One region of the Azospirillum sp. TSO5 genome, then DNA from elsewhere that is predicted to be linked to it. Evidence: riboswitches for the same ligand, from Rfam matches in the RefSeq annotation. Region 1 holds a riboswitch; the other holds the start of a gene.
What was found. Region 1 has a riboswitch for thiamine pyrophosphate ahead of TSO5_RS19365 (ABC transporter substrate-binding protein). Riboswitches for the same ligand answer to the same signal wherever they lie in the genome.

Region 1 (7,536 bases):
GGGATGGTGATGCCGAACCAGCCCAGCGCGCGGTCCATCGACGGCAGCCAGACACCGGGATCGAACTCGCGGGTCTCGGGCGACTGGCTGCCGGGGCGGATCAGCACGTCCACCAGCAGCCAGGTCATGATCGACGCGGCGATGAAATTGAACATGATCGTCGTGATGACGATGTGGCTGCCGCGTTTGGCCTGCAACCAGGCCGGGATGAAGGCCCAGGCAGCGCCGAACAGGGCCGATGCCAGCACCGCCAGCAGCGCCACCACCGGCCAGGGCCAGCCGGTCAGCGCCAGCGCCACCAGCCCGGCGCCGAGGCCGCCGAGATAGGCCTGCCCCTCGCCGCCGATGTTGAACAGCCCGCAATGGAAGGCGATGGCGACCGCCAGCCCGGTGAAGATGTAGTCGGTGGTGTAATAAAGGGTGTAGCCGATGGCCTCCGGATAGCCCAGAGCCTCCGACAGCAGCAGCGACAGCACGTCGACCGGATTCTCGCCGATCACCAGGATCACCAGCCCCGACAGCACGAAGGCCGCGACGAGGTTGAGAACCGGCAGCAGCGCATACCCGACCCAGCCCGGCACTGCGCCCGGCTGGCCCTTCCCCGATCCGCTCAGCAGCACCGGCGTCTCCTGGATTGCCCCTTGCCGCGGATTCTTAACCGCCAATGCTCTGCCGACCAAGCATTTCATCGCGCCGGAATCGCTGTAGGTGCCGTGGGTTAGAAGGATTACAAAAACCCTTGCCGCAGCGCAGCAATCTGGCATGCTTCTAAACCATATAATTTTTATGGTCATGGAGCATGCCCGATGCCGCTCGACATTCCGCAGACCTTCCGCCACCACGTCTTCTGCTGCGCCCAGCAGCGTCCGCCCGGCCATCCCCGCGGCAACTGCGCCGCCAAGGGCGCCCACCCGCTGTGGCAGCGGCTGGACCAGAAAATCCAGGCGAAGGGTCTGGCCGATGTCGGCATGGCGATGACGGGCTGCCTCGGCTTCTGCTCCGCCGGGCCGCTGATGGTGGTCTATCCCGAAGGCATCTGGTACCGGCCGGAAACGCCGGAGGACATTGATGAGATCGTTGAGTCACATCTGGTGAACGATGCGCCGGTGGAGCGGCTGGTGATGGTGCTGACAAGGTGAGAGGGTGTTTGCTCACGGTTGAGTGTCGGCTGACGGTGCCCCCTCCCTAACCCTCCCCCCGCTCACGCGGGAGAGGGGACTGCCGCCGCTTCGCATAAGGCACCCTCTCCCGCCAAAGGCGGGGGAGGGTTGGGGAGGGGGCATCCGAAGCCTGAACTCCGCGAAAACCCCACGCCTATCAGACCTGCGGTTGCGGCATTGGGACGCGGGGGCGTTTGCCCATAATGTGGGCAACCTCCGCCATTGCCGTTCCGAACCAATCCGATGACCGACGCCGAGACCGCCGACCTGCTGCCAGCCGAGGCCGATTCGGTTCCCTATGCCGTCGGCTGCTTCCTGGGTGCGATCCTGCTGTTCGCGGCGATGGACACGCTCATCAAGTTCCTGACCGCCGATTACCCGGTGCCGCAGCTGATGTTCGTGCGCTCGCTGGTCGCCTTCCTGCTGGTGGGCGGTTACACGCTGTGGCGCGGCGGCGGAATCGCGGCGATGCGGACGCGGCGGCCCTGGGGGCATGTCTGGCGGGCCTTCGCCGGGCTGATCTCGATGGGATGCTTCTTCTATGCGTTCCGCGAACTGCCGCTGGCCGACGTCTATGTGCTGAGCTTCGCCGGGCCGCTGTTCATCACCGCGCTGTCCGCGCCGCTGTTGGGGGAACCCGTGGGCTGGCGGCGCTGGGCGGCGGTGGTGGTCGGATTCGGCGGCGTCGTGGTGATGGCGCAGCCCTCGGCCGGGGCGCCGCTGGTGCCGGTGCTGGTCGGGCTTTGCGCCGCGCTGTTCTATGCATTGGCGGCGCTGGCCGTACGCGGCCTGTCGCGCACGGAGACCAGCGCGTCCATCGTGCTCTATCTGCTGCTGACGACGACGGTGGTCAGCGGCGCGCTGACGGTGCCGGTGTGGACGGCGCCGACTGCCTTCGCACTGGGGCTGATGGCGCTGGTCGGCGCGATCGGCGCCGGCGCGCAGGTGCTGCTGACCCAGGCCTTCCGCCGCGCGCCGCCGGCGGTGGTGGCGCCCTTCGAATATACCGGCATGGTCTGGGCCAGCCTGTTCGGCTGGCTGGTGTTCGGCGATTTGCCGACCGTGCCGGTGATCGCCGGCGCCATGGTCATCATCGGCAGCGGGCTCTACATCCTGCATCGTGAAACCCTGGTGGCGCGTCGCCGGCTGGGTTCTTGACAGGACGGGGCCGGCGGCGACACTCTCGCCGCCTGTTCACGGCTGGGGTGCCCCTGCCTTTCGCCGGATCGGCGGATGCGGGGGCTGAGACAACACCCATCGAACCTGATCCGGGTCATGCCGGCGAAGGGAGCCGACCGGAACCCGACGGATCAGCCGCAAACGCCCCGTCCCCTCCGCGTCGCTCCGGTTGCCGGCGCGAGTTGAGGAGTTTTCGGTCATGCGGCGCGCGCTTCCCCTTCTGATCGGCCTGCTGGCGGCCACGTCCTGCCTGTCTCCGGCGGCGCGGGCCGACGACACGCTGTCCTTTCCGGTGCTGGTTCCGCTGACCGGATTCCTGTCGCTGGAGGGCACCAGCCAGCGCAACGGTGCCGTCCTGGCGCTGAAGCAGACGCCGGCCGGCGTCGCCATCGCGTCGGAGGTCGTCGACACCGGCACCTCGCCCGAGGCGGCGGTGACGGCGCTGGAGCGGGCGGCCGGCAGCGGAACCGTCGGGGCGGTCGCCGCCAGCATGCTCGGCACCCAGATGCTGGCGATGCTGCCGCTGGCGCAGGAGCTGAAACTGCCGCTGGTCACCGTGTCCGGCACCGCCTCGATCACCGAGCAGGGCAACCCCTGGGTCTTCCGCTTCTTCCCCGGCGACGCCGTGACCAAATCCGCCCACGCCCGCTATGTGGTGGAGGCGTTGGGCAAGCGGCACCCGGCGATCATCTATCAGACCACCGCCTATGGGCAGAGCGGCAAGACCCATCTCGACGCCGCCTTCAAGGCGCTGGGCGTCACGCCGGTGTTCGAGGAGGGGGTGGATCCGGCGGCCAAGGACCTGCTGCCGGTGCTGACCAAGGCGCTGGCCGCCAAGCCCGACGTGCTGGTGCTGCACCTGCATTCCGGCCCGACCGCGCTGCTGCTGCGGCAGGCGGCGTCCAGCGGCGTGACGCTGCCGATCGTCGCCGGCTCCGCCATGCATCAGCCGAGCACCGCGGCTCTGCTGGAACCGGCGGAGCTGAAGGGCGTCTGCGCCGAGACCGCGGCCTCGCCCATTTCCGGCGACACGCCAGAGGTCAAGGCCTTCACCGACGCTTACCGGACCGCTTTCGGTAAGGACCCGGACGCCTTCGCGCTCGGCCAGTATGATGGGATGACGATGGTGCTGGAGGCGGTGAAGGCCGGCGCCCGCACGCCCGACGCGATCCGCAAGGCGCTGTCGGCGGAGACGTTCAAGGGTCTCGCCATGACCTACAAGTCGGATGGCAAGGGCAACATGGCCCATTCCGCCGTCATCGTCTGCTATGACGGGACCAGCCGCGTGCCGAAGCTGGTGAAGCGGTACGACGACCCGACGCTCGCGGCGAAGTGAGCGGATGGCGGCGTTTCAACTGCTGGTCAATGGGGTGGCGCTGGGGGCGGCCTATGCCCTGGTGGCGCTGGGCTTCGTGCTGGTGCTGAACGCCACCTCGGCGGTGAATTTCGCGCAGGGCGACCTCGTGATGGCCGGCGGGCTGCTGGCGGTGGCGCTGGCGCCGCTGATCCCGTTGCCGGGCATCGTCCTGCTGCCTGTGGTGCTGGTGCTGATGGCGGCGTTGGGTCTGCTGCTGGCCCTGGCGGCCTATCTGCCGCTGCGCCGCCGGCCGCCGGTGTCGGTCTTCATCAGCACCATCGCGGTCGGCATCATCCTGCAGAACGGCGCCGCCATCCTGTTCGGGCCGGAGCCGCGCGCTGCACCGCCGCTGTTCGGCGACGAAACCCTGCACATCGCCGGGCTGGCGGTGCCGGAGCAGTCGCTCGCCATCGTCGCGGTGGCGGCCCTGCTGATCGGCGCGCAGCAATGGATCTTCGCGCGTACGCAACTCGGCCGCCGGCTGCGCGCGACGGCGCAGGATCCGGAGATGGCGCGCGCCTGTGGAGTGCCGGTCACCGCGATGATTCTGGTGACGTTCGCCATCGGGGCCGCCTGCGCGGGTGCAGCCGGGCTGCTGCTGGCCAACCGCTATTTCGTCACGCCGACCTCGGGCGGGGACCTGATTTTGAAGGCCTACATCGCGGTGACGGTGGGCGGTTGGGGCTCCGTGCCGGGCGCGGTGGTGGGGGCTTTGCTGATCGCGCTGTTCGAGGTCGGGGTGTCGTCGGTGCTGTCCTACCCGGTGGCGCTGGGGGCCTTGTACCTGACGCTGCTGGCGATCCTGGTGCTGCGGCCACAAGGGCTGTTCGGCGAAGCGGTGAAGCGTCGTGGTTGAGCGATCCGCGCAGCGCGTCCCCCTCACCCCAACCCTCTCCCCGGGGAGGAGAGGGGGCAGGGTCGGGGTGGAGAGTGTCATTCTGGCGGCTGGCGCCTTTGCTCTGCTGGGCTATGCGCTGGCCTTTGCCTCGCCCTATGGCCTGCGCGTCCTGACCGTTGCCGGGGTGTATGCGCTGGCGACCTTCGGCTTCCAGATCGTCTTCGGCCTGGGTGGTGCGCTGTCGCTGGCCCAGGGCGCCTTCTTCGGCGTCGGCGCCTATGTGACGGGCATCCTCGGCAGCCGCTACGGCCTCGGCTTCGAGGCGACCTTTCCGCTGTCGATGCTGGTTCCGCTGCTGCTGGCGCTGCCGGTCGGGCTGGCGGTGCTGCGGCTGGAGTCGCACTACTTCGCCCTGGCGACGCTGGGGATCGCGCAGGTGCTGCATCTGCTGGCGGTCAACCTGCCGGAGCTGACCGGCGGCTCCAACGGGCTCGCCGGAGTGCCGGCGGTGGTGCTGTTCGGCTGGGCGGTGCCGAGGGGCCTGCCGATGGCCGGGCTGGTCTGGGGGCTGGTGGCGCTCGGCGGGCTGATCGGCTGGCGGCTGGCGCGCGGGCGGCTCGGCCGGTCGCTGATCATGCTGCGCGACGATCCGCTGGCGGCGGGGACGTTGGGACTGGATGTCGGCCGGCTGCGGCTGGCCGCCTTCGGCATCAGCGCGGTTTTCGCCGGGGCCGCCGGAGCGCTGGCCGTCCATACCCAGCGCGTCGTCTCGCCGGAGGTGCTGGAATTTCCGATCATGGTCTCCATCCTCACCATCGCCATCGTCGGCGGGCGGGGGCGGATGGCCGGGGCGGTGCTGGGGGCCGTGCTGCTGCTGCATCTGCCGGAATGGTTCCGCTTCCTGGAGCGCGGCTATCTGGTCATCTACGGCGCCGCGCTGCTGCTGACCGTCGTGCTGGCGCCGGACGGGCTGACCGGGCTTCTCCACCGCCTTGCGGCCCGCCTCTACAGCGGCAAGCCCCGTATGCTGGCGGAGGCGAGGGAGCCGCCGCTGCCACCCGCCCAGCCGGATGGGCTGGCGGTCGAAGGCTTGCGGAAATCCTTCGGCGGCGTGCGGGCGGTGGACCGCGTGTCGCTGGACCTGCGACCGGGCAGCATCACCGGGCTGATCGGGCCGAACGGGTCGGGCAAGTCAACGGTCATCAACCTGCTGTCGGGGCTGGAGCGGCCGGATGCCGGCCGGGTGCGGCTCGGCGGGCAGGACGTCACCGGCGCCCGCGCCGACCGGCTGGCCCGTGCCGGGCTGGCCCGCAGCTTCCAGGCGGCGGCGCTGCCCAGTGGCGCCGGCGTGCTGGAGGCGGTGGCCGCGGCTCGGCTCGCCTTCGATCCGGACGCCGCGACGGCGGAGGCACATGCGCGCTGGGCGCTCGACCGGCTGGGCGTCGGCGAGCTTGCCGGGCAGTCCTGCGACGGGTTGCCGGCGGCGCTGCGGCGGCGGGTGGAACTGGCCCGCGCCCTGGTCCGCCGCCCGGCGGTCCTGCTGCTGGACGAGCCCGCCGCCGGACTGACCGACGGCGAAAAGGCCGAACTGGCGGTTTTGCTGCGCGACTTGGCGGGGGAGGGGATGGCGATCCTGTTGGTGGAGCACGACATGGGATTCCTGCTGCCGCTGGCCGGGCATGTGCTGTGCCTCGACCGCGGGCGGGTGATCTATGACGGATCGGCCGGCGGCGTGCGGCGGGACCCGGCGGTGACGACGGCTTACCTTGGCCGAGCGGATTTGGGCCGGGCGGGATCGGCATGACCGCGCTGCTGTCCATCCGCAACCTGACCGCCGGCTATGGCGGCGCCACTGCGCTCGATGACGTGTCGCTGATCGTCGCAGCCGGGGAGACGGTGGCGTTGCTCGGCGCCAACGGAGCGGGGAAGTCGACGCTGTTGAAGGCGCTGCTTGGCCTCGTACCGGCGCGGGGGGAACTGCGGTTCGACGGCGCCGATCTCGGCCCGCTGGCGACCGAGGCGCGGGTGAGGCGCGGCATCGGCTATGTGCCGGAGGGGCGGCGGGTTTTCCCCGGCATGAGCGTGCGCGACAATCTGGAGGTCGCCGGCCTGCCCGCCGCCCGCGACCGCGCCCGGGATGTCGAGCGCGTCTTCGCCCTGTTCCCCGACTTGGCCATGAAGAGCGGCGAGAGCGCCTGGCGGCTGTCCGGCGGCCAGCAGCAGATGCTGAGCCTGGGCCGCGCGCTGATGGGCCGGCCACGCCTGCTGCTGCTCGACGAGCCGTCGCTCGGTCTGTCGCCCAAGCTGGCCGACGAGGTCTTTTCCGCCGTCGGCCGCATCGCCGCCGCGGGCACCGCGGTGCTTCTGGCCGAGCAGAGCGCGGCACGCGCGCTGGCGGTCGCGCCGCGCGCCGTCCTGCTGCGGCTGGGCCGCGTGGTCGGCGACGGGCCGGTGGCGTCGCTGTCGGAAGAGGCGCTGCAGGGCGCGTTCTTCGGGGGGTAGGAGCATCCCCCTGCGTGTCCCGTGCAACAGGTGTCAGCCTCCCGCAACAGGAAGGGCGGTTGGGCTTGCGGATGGGGGCGGTCGCGGATAGCTTCGCCGCCACAACCATCTATGGATTACCTCGTGATGACCGCCCGCCTTGCCGTTCCGCTGTCCGCGCTCCTCCTGCTGGGCGTGGCGTCGACTCCGGCGGTGGCGGATCTGGTGCCGGTCGAGCCGAACATGCCGCCGGCCGCCTATTACGGGCTGCCCGAGCCGGAAGAAGAGATCCTGACTCCTGCCGCGCCGCAGCAGGGTGCCAAGCCGGCCAATCCGCCTGCCGCCGGCACTCCCGGCGGCGACAAGGCCGCCGCTCCGCCGAAGCCGGAGGGGCCGGGCGAACTGATCGAGAGCTGGGACGGCGGCGCCGCCAAGAAGAAGGACGGCAGCTTCGCCTATTGCGTGGCGGAGGGGGAATTCACCTCCGGCCATGTGCTGATGTTCGCCCGCAGCCCGAAGGG
Region 2 (7,536 bases), on a different contig from region 1:
CCGCCAGCAGATCGACGTGATCGCCCTCCTCGATCGTCCAGTCGAAGGACAGGCCGTCGAGCGCCTGACGCACCTCGCGCTCGATGCGTTCGGCATTCTCGTGGGCGATGGCGGTGGCCTCCGCCATGAAGCCGTAGGAAGCGGCGCGGCCGGTGGCGCCGGCCGGCATCGACACCGGGGTGGCGATGTAGAGAGCCTGGATATGGGCGGAGAGGCGCTTGGCCAGGGCAGCGGCCACCGCCAGACGGCTGGCGTAGGCGTCGTCGTTGGCCATGTGCAGCAGGATGGTCTTGATCGGCATGCCCTCGCGTCTCCCAATCTTATGCTTTGGCCCGCCTTCGGCTCGACAGTCGGCCGGCGGAGCGCTTTCCTTTCAGATAACGCTCCGCCGGGGCGAATGGCAATGTCTGCAAGCGGACGGTGTTACTTCACCACCACCGCATAGTGGTCGAGCGGCGCCACCGTCTTGATCAGGCCGCGCGCCTTCAGGAACTCGGCGAAGCGGGTGTAGCGTTCGGCATCCAGCGCCGCCGGGCTGTGGGAGAAGCGCGGCAGGGTGTCGGCCCAGGCGCGGCGGTTCAGTTCGTCGTTCAGCTCCGGCCGGCCCTTGACGAAGGCGGCCTGCGATTCCTCCGGATGGTTCAGAATGTAGAGCGTCGCCCGTTCCACTGCCGCCAGGAAGCGCTTGAAGCGCGGGTCGTTTGCCTTGTCCTTGCGGGCGACCAGGATCAGCTCGTCATAGGGAGGGACGCCCTCCTCTTCCGGGTAGAAGGCGCGGCCGGGATGCTTCTCGATCTCCATCTGGTTCAGCTCGAAGTTGCGGAAGGCGCCGATCACGGCATCGACCTGTCCCGACAGCAGCGACGGCGAAAGCGAGAAGTTGACGTTCACCAGTTCGACGTCCTTCAGGCTCAGCCCCTGCTTCTCCAGCATGGCGCCGAGCAGGGCATCCTCGAAGCCGGCGATCGAGTAGCCGACCTTGCGGCCCTTCAGGTCCTTCAGCGTCTTCACCGGCCCATCGCGCAGCACGACGACGGAGTTCAGCGGCGTCGACACCAGCGTGCCGATGCGGACCAGCGGCAGCCCCTCGTCCACCTGCAGGATCAGCTGCGGCTGGTAGGAGACGGCGATGTCGGTGCCGCCGGCGGCGACCAGCTTCGGCGGATCGTTGGGGTCGGCCGGAGCGGTCAGAGTCACGTCCAGCCCGGCATCCTTGAAGAAGCCCTTCTCCTGCGCCACCACCAGCGGGGCATGGTCGGGGTTGACGAACCAGTCCAGCATCACGGACAGCTTGTCCTGGGCCAGGGCCGGAAGCGAGGTCATCAGGCTGGCGGCCATCAGGCCGGCGGCGAATAGGTGCTTCATCGGGTGTCTCTCCCCCTTCGAGGGTTGGCGGCTTAAGGGTTGGCGTCTTCGGCAGGTTGGGTATCGGGTTGCCAGGGCAGGGCGCGGCGGGCCAGCGCGTCGACGGCGGCGTACAGCGTCACCGCGAACAGCCCCAGCACCAGGACGGCGGCGAACAGAAGGTCGATCTGCATGCGGGCGTTGGCGTGCAGCATTAGGTAGCCGAGGCCGGAGGAAGACCCCACCCATTCGCCGATCACCGCGCCGATCGGCGCCACCGCGGCGGCGACACGCACGCCGGACCAGAAGGCGGGCAGGGCGGCCGGCAGGCGGATGCTCCACAGGATGGCGGCGGGGGAGGCTCCCATGGTGCGGGCAAGGTCGAGCCAGCCGGGATCGGTGCGCCGCAACCCGTCGAACAGCGCAGTCGTCACCGGGAAATAGATCACCAGCACCGCCATCGCGATCTTGGATGCCATGCCGTAGCCCAGCCACAGGACCAACAGCGGCGCCAGAGCGAAGACCGGAATCGCCTGGCTGACCAGCAGCAGCGGCATCAGCCAGCGCCGCGCGGTGCGGAAGCGCGCCAGCAGCAACGCACTGACCCCGCCCAACGCCACGCCGGCGACCAGCCCGATCAGGATCTCGGACAGGGTGGTCAGGCCGTGGGTCAGCAACAGGGGCGCCTGCCTCTGCATCGCGTCGGCCACCGCCAGCGGGCTGGGCAGCAGGTAACGCGGCAGGCCGGTGGCCCAGACCAGCGCCTGCCAGCCGGCGACCAGCACCAGCAGCGTGACCAGAGCGCGCAGCAGCGCCTTCATTCCGCCAGCCTCCGCAGCAGCTCGGCCTGATGCGCGAGCAGGCCGGGATCGTCGACGCGGCGCGGCACGGTGCCGGACGGCTCCAGCGCCGGCCCCATCACGGCGGGACGGCCGGTCATCACATGCAGGCGGTCGCCGATGCGCAGCGCCTCCAGCGGGTCGTGGGTGACCATCAGGACGGTGCGGCCGGCCAATGTCTCTGCCGCTGTTTCCTGCAGCCGCAGCCGGGTGATGGCGTCGAGCGCGGAGAAGGGCTCGTCCATCAGGACCAGCGGCTTGTCCTCCATCAGTGTGCGGGCCAGCGCCACCCGCTGCCGTTGCCCGCCGGACAGGGCAGCCGGGCGGTCGCGTTCCCTCCCCGCCAGACCGACGCGGTCCAGCAATGCGCGGGCCTGCTCCACCCGCGCCGGGCCGGGCCGGCGGTGGCGCAGCCGGTCGCCGAGCAGGACATTGTCGAGGACGGTCAGCCAGGGCAGCAGAAGGTCCTGCTGCGCCATGTAGGCGATGCGGCCGGCCAGCGGTTGCCCATCGCCGGTAACGACTTGCGTCGGCGGTTCCGGTTCGGCGAGACCGGCGAGAATGCGCAGCAGGGTGGTCTTGCCGACGCCGCTCGGTCCCAGCAGGCAGGTGGTCCGGCCGGCCGGCAGTTCCAGCGTCAGGTCGGAGAACAGCAGCGTGCCGCCATAGGTCAGCCGGGCGCGCGAGATCGTCACCGAAAGCGGCGTCATCGCAAGCATGTCGTTCTGGCGGAAAAGGAGTGGGTGCGGTCCCGCATCACTGATCCCTACGCCGGCATGAACCGGATCAGGTTCCAGGGGTCGTCCCGCAACAGGACCTCTCAGCCGCCCATCGGCTCCCCCCAGTGAAGGCGGCGACTATAGGCGCGGACGATCCGTGATCGCAAGCATTGCCGGATCGGACTTCCGGCCAGCGGAATCCCGACCTTGGAAGCGGGCGCTTGACCGGAGCGTGGCCCCGCCTAGTTTCTGGCGGGCATCATGGAGTGCCAGCCCTGACCACGCCCTTTCGCACCCCGCTGTTCATCGGCGGCGAGATCTATCGCGGCTCGACCTATGGGCCGAAACATCCGCTGGCGATCCCGCGCGTCTCGACCGCCATCGACCTCAGCCGTGCCATGGGCTGGCTGCCGGACGAGGTCTATCTCGACACCCATGTGGCGAGCGAACGGGAACTGGCGCGCTTCCACAGCGCCGATTACATCGCGGCGCTGAAACGGGCGGAGGTGGAACAGCGGGTGGATGAGGCTACCGCTGCCCGGCACAATCTCGGCAAGCTGGAGAATCCGGTCTTCGCCGAGATGTACCGGCGGCCCGCCCACAGCAGCGGATCGGCATTGCAGGCCGCCCGGATCCTGGGCGACAGGCCGGCGGGTCTGGTCTATGCCCCGGCGGCAGGGACCCACCATGCGCGGCGCGATCGGGCCAGCGGCTTCTGCTATTTCAACGCGCCGGTGCTGGGCATCCTGGAACTGCTGGACCATGGGCTGGAGCGGGTGCTCTACGTCGATCTCGACGCCCACCATGGCGACGGGGTGGAGGAGGCCTTCGCCGACGACGACCGGGTTCTGACGATCTCCATCCACGAGGACGGGCGCTGGCCCTACACCGGCAAGGCGGAGGATCGCGCCGGCGGGATGGCCCGCAACCTGCCGGTGCCGCCGGGCTTCAACGACAGCGAGATGGAGTATGTGATGGAGGTGGCGGTGCTGCCGCTGGCCCGTGCCTTCTGTCCGCAGGCGATGGTGATCCAGACCGGTGCCGACGCGCTGGCCGAAGACCCGCTGAGCCGGCTGGAGCTGTCCAACCGCGCGCTGTGGGATGCGGTGGCGGCCCTGCTGCCGCTGGCGCCGCGGGTGCTGGTGGTGGGAGGCGGCGGCTATAACCCCTGGTCGGTCGGGCGCTGCTGGGCCGGGATCTGGGCGGTGATGAACGGCATCGACCCCGCGATCAAGCCGACGGCGGAGGCGGAGGCGGTGTTGCGCGGCCTGACCTGGAGCCGCGCCGCGGGCCGCAATCCGCCGGAACACTGGTTCACCACGCTGGGCGACGAACGCCGGCCAGGGCCGGTGCGGGACGTGGTGAAGCGGGTGGCGGAGATGGCGCTGTCCTGAACCGCAGCAAATCGTTTCATTTGGGACGAATTTCGAACCAAGCCGTGACGATTCGTTGACGGATCTGGATTGTTCGGTGATCCTCATTCCATTGCGCCGGTGCAGCTTCCGCGTCGGATGATGCGGCCTTGGGCCGGGCTTTGGTAGGAGAACGGGCGGGCGGATGTCGAATACGACCCTGTTCCTGATCGCCATCGTCATCATCATGCTGGCCGCCGTCCCGGTCGCCATGATGCTGAAGGATTTCCTGCCGAACATCATGGAAAAGAGCAGCGGTCTGGAGCAGATCGAGAACCGCGTCTATGTGCTGCATGCGGAATCGCAGGAGCTTCAGAACCGGGTCAATCAGCTGGTTCAGCGCCGCAACAGCCAGTCCTCCGACCGCAGCCGGCTGGAAAGCGACATCCGCAAGGCGGAGAAGCAGATCCGCGAGTTGGCCGAGCAGCCGCCGCTGTTCGTGCATGAGGTCGGCGACCCGCAGGCCGGCCTGATGAAGTTCGTCGCCACCGTCACCCAGGAAAAGGCGTCTGCCGCCGCACGGGCCGCCGGCGAACGCGGGCCCGTGAACCCGATCTGGCGCTGCGCCAACGTGGCGGAGGTCTGGGCCTCCAGCTTTGACGAGGCGAAGCAGTTGTGCGACGTCGCCTTCCCCTTCAAGCTGGGGTTCCAGAAGTCCTTCATGCGGGGGGATGCGAGGACCGGCGGCAAGGGGGGCGTGCCGGTGCCGCCCGCCACCGCTCGCGCCAAGGCCGGTGCCGCGACATGATGATCAACTTCATCATCGTCCTGGCGATCGTCGCGATCGGCGCCTGGCTCGGCAATGTGCTGATGACCGTGGAACAGCGGGTGTCGCAGGCGCGCCAGCGCGTGCGCGGCGTGCGCAACAGGCTGGACAAGCTGGACGCCACCATCCACCGCCTGCACCGCGAGGAGGAAAATCTCCATGCCGAGATCGAGGAGCTGACGCGGGACATCGTGGAGCTGCGCAAGAAGCAGGTGGAGGTGCAGCAGCGCCTGACCGAAGCGCAGCAGAAGCGCCGCCCGCAGATCCTGGTCCTGACCGACCGGCGCAATCCCGGCGACAAGGAATGGCTGGTGACGGTGGTGAACCAGCAGATCGGCGAGATCGACGCCACCCACCCGCTGGCGGTCGAATGGGCACGCGGGCGCAATTATCTGGTGTGGGCGGAATCGGACCGCGAGGCGGCCGAACGCGCCAACCGCCGGTTCAGCGCGCGTCCCGGCTATCAGGTGCGGTCGGTGGCACCGGTCAAGGAAGACCTCTACAGCCCCAGCGCCGCCCGCAGCGCGGCGTAGAGACGGAAAAGCCCTTCTCCCTGGGTGGGAGAAGGGCCTCCGGAAACAAAAACAACCTGACCTGTCGGTCCAGCCTCAGCGCGCCTTGGCGGTGGCCGGGGTCTGGCGGAAGGCGTCATGCAGGTAGGGCGACAGCGCCTGACGCATGTTGCGCAGCCATTCGTGGATGATGATCAGCGAGCGGGAGGCGACCGGCGGGGTCATGCCCAGCTTCACCAGATCCTCGCGGGTCATCGTCGCCACCTGATCCAGGCGGTGGCCGGTCAGGCGCGCCCAGGCCGGAGCGGTGCAGGGCTGCATGGAGATGACCTGCAGGCCCTCGCGCTCAACCATCTCGGCCTTGCGGCGGGCGTACTGGCTGTCCTCAAGCTGCGAGAAGGGGCCGGAGAAGCCGTTTTCGACGAGGACGCGCTTGGCCTTCGGGGCGATCGTCGCCACCCGTTCCAGCGTCGTCATGCCGGTGGAGAGCGAGGCGAGGTCGACGGTCACCGGAACCATGAAGGTCAGCCGTTCGCCGTCGCCGACGTAATAGTCGAAGCCCGACACCTCGGCCCAATTGAAGAACCACTGCGAGATGTTGCCGCCGAAGTCGTACAGACGGCCGCCGCGCTGCAACTCCGGACCGATCAGATCCCAGAACTCGTAGAAGCCGTCGCCCGACCCCATCATGTTCATGAAGTCCTGGGTGATGCGGCGATGTTCGACCACGTCCGGGCCGAACAGGCGGGCGAGACGCTCGTTCACCTCGTACTCGACGACCTTCAGTTGCAGGCCTTCCAGCATGGCGGTCGCCATCAGGTGATGGGACAGCAGCGTCTTGCCGACGCCGCCGCGGTCATTGAGGACGAAGATCGTGCCCAGCATGCGATCGCCTTTCCAGTATGCGTTCGTTGATTCGTCTTGGGTCGTCGTGGGAGGCACAGGCGGAGACGCCGGCGAACCGGTGTCCCGCGCAGCCGCCGCGGGGGTCTGGTTGGCGGCCGGCTGTGGTTCCGGCCTGGAGATCTTGGGGTCGGAAGAGACGTCTTGCGACACGCTGTCGTCGGGGCCGCTGTCCTCCGCCGGCTCCTCGTCGGCAACCGGGATCGCCGGGGCGAGCAGGTCCGGGGCAGGGGGGGCGGGCTCGGGATCTGGTTCGGATTCGGTCTCGTCCGCCTGCGGTGCAGATGCGGCGACATCGGGCTCCGATCCAGCCGGCTCCGGCTCTTCCGTTACCGGCTCCTCCACCGCCACGGCATCCGCGGCGGCGTCCTGGACGGCTTCCTCGGCGGCCTCCACCACAGGTTCCGGTTCGGAAGCCGACACCGGCGCCTCGTCCGCAGCTTCCGTATCGGAGTCGGCTGCTTCGTCCTCCTCCGCGTCGTTCAAACCGGCGGACAGCGCGGCTTCGTGAACGGCGGCCAGCGTCTCCGCCGGCATGACGGAGCCGCCGGCATGGTCGTCGGTAGTCTCGCCGCGCCCCTCGTTCCCGACAAGGAAGAAGGCGGAGCGCAGGGTGACGGGCGAAATCGGCTGGTTGTCGCGGGCGGTCACGCCCAGCTTCGCCAGCAGATCCGAGATCTCGGCCCAGGACAGGCCGCGTTCGCGCATCAGGCCGATGTCGGCGTAGCTCTCGCGCACCGCCTGCATGGCGCTGCGGTTGCCTGCCGGGCGATCGGCAAGGAGCCGTTCAAGTTCCGAGCGGTCGATCGACACCGTATGGGATTCCGGCAAGATGAAATGGCGGCGGGGAAGCGCCTGGATGTTGGATCGCAAGGATTCCATTCCCCTGGGGCCGAAAAAATAGTACAAGCGGCCATCACGCGCAAACGGTTTCCAAACGACATCAACGGCGCTAAACATCGTTGCCCGATCAGGGGCGGGCCGTGACTGGTGCAACTTCGCCGACGTTCCGGCAGTTCGCGCCATCATGTCGGCTTTTGG

Region 2: it holds a riboswitch for thiamine pyrophosphate, as region 1 does, so the genes downstream of both, TSO5_RS27750 (ABC transporter ATP-binding protein) here and TSO5_RS19365 (ABC transporter substrate-binding protein) in region 1, are expected to answer to the same signal.

Annotation. Positions count from the first base shown of each region.
Region 1 is NZ_LGQY01000074.1:50,342-57,877, reverse strand. Features, by position in the region: gene TSO5_RS19380 (ABC transporter permease) at 1-620, opposite strand, end outside; gene TSO5_RS19375 ((2Fe-2S) ferredoxin domain-containing protein) at 807-1,139, shown strand; gene TSO5_RS19370 (DMT family transporter) at 1,404-2,318, shown strand; TPP riboswitch at 2,352-2,467, shown strand; gene TSO5_RS19365 (ABC transporter substrate-binding protein) at 2,539-3,675, shown strand; gene TSO5_RS19360 (branched-chain amino acid ABC transporter permease) at 3,680-4,552, shown strand; gene TSO5_RS19355 (branched-chain amino acid ABC transporter ATP-binding protein/permease) at 4,620-6,338, shown strand; gene TSO5_RS19350 (ABC transporter ATP-binding protein) at 6,335-7,036, shown strand; gene TSO5_RS19345 (hypothetical protein) at 7,163-7,536, shown strand, end outside.
Region 2 is NZ_LGQY01000128.1:133,080-140,615, reverse strand. Features, by position in the region: gene TSO5_RS27765 (universal stress protein) at 1-301, opposite strand, end outside; gene TSO5_RS27760 (ABC transporter substrate-binding protein) at 424-1,365, opposite strand; gene TSO5_RS27755 (ABC transporter permease) at 1,398-2,165, opposite strand; gene TSO5_RS27750 (ABC transporter ATP-binding protein) at 2,162-2,893, opposite strand; TPP riboswitch at 2,929-3,035, opposite strand; gene TSO5_RS27745 (acetoin utilization protein AcuC) at 3,169-4,296, shown strand; gene TSO5_RS27740 (hypothetical protein) at 4,460-5,062, shown strand; gene TSO5_RS27735 (hypothetical protein) at 5,059-5,613, shown strand; gene TSO5_RS27730 (hypothetical protein) at 5,689-7,368, opposite strand.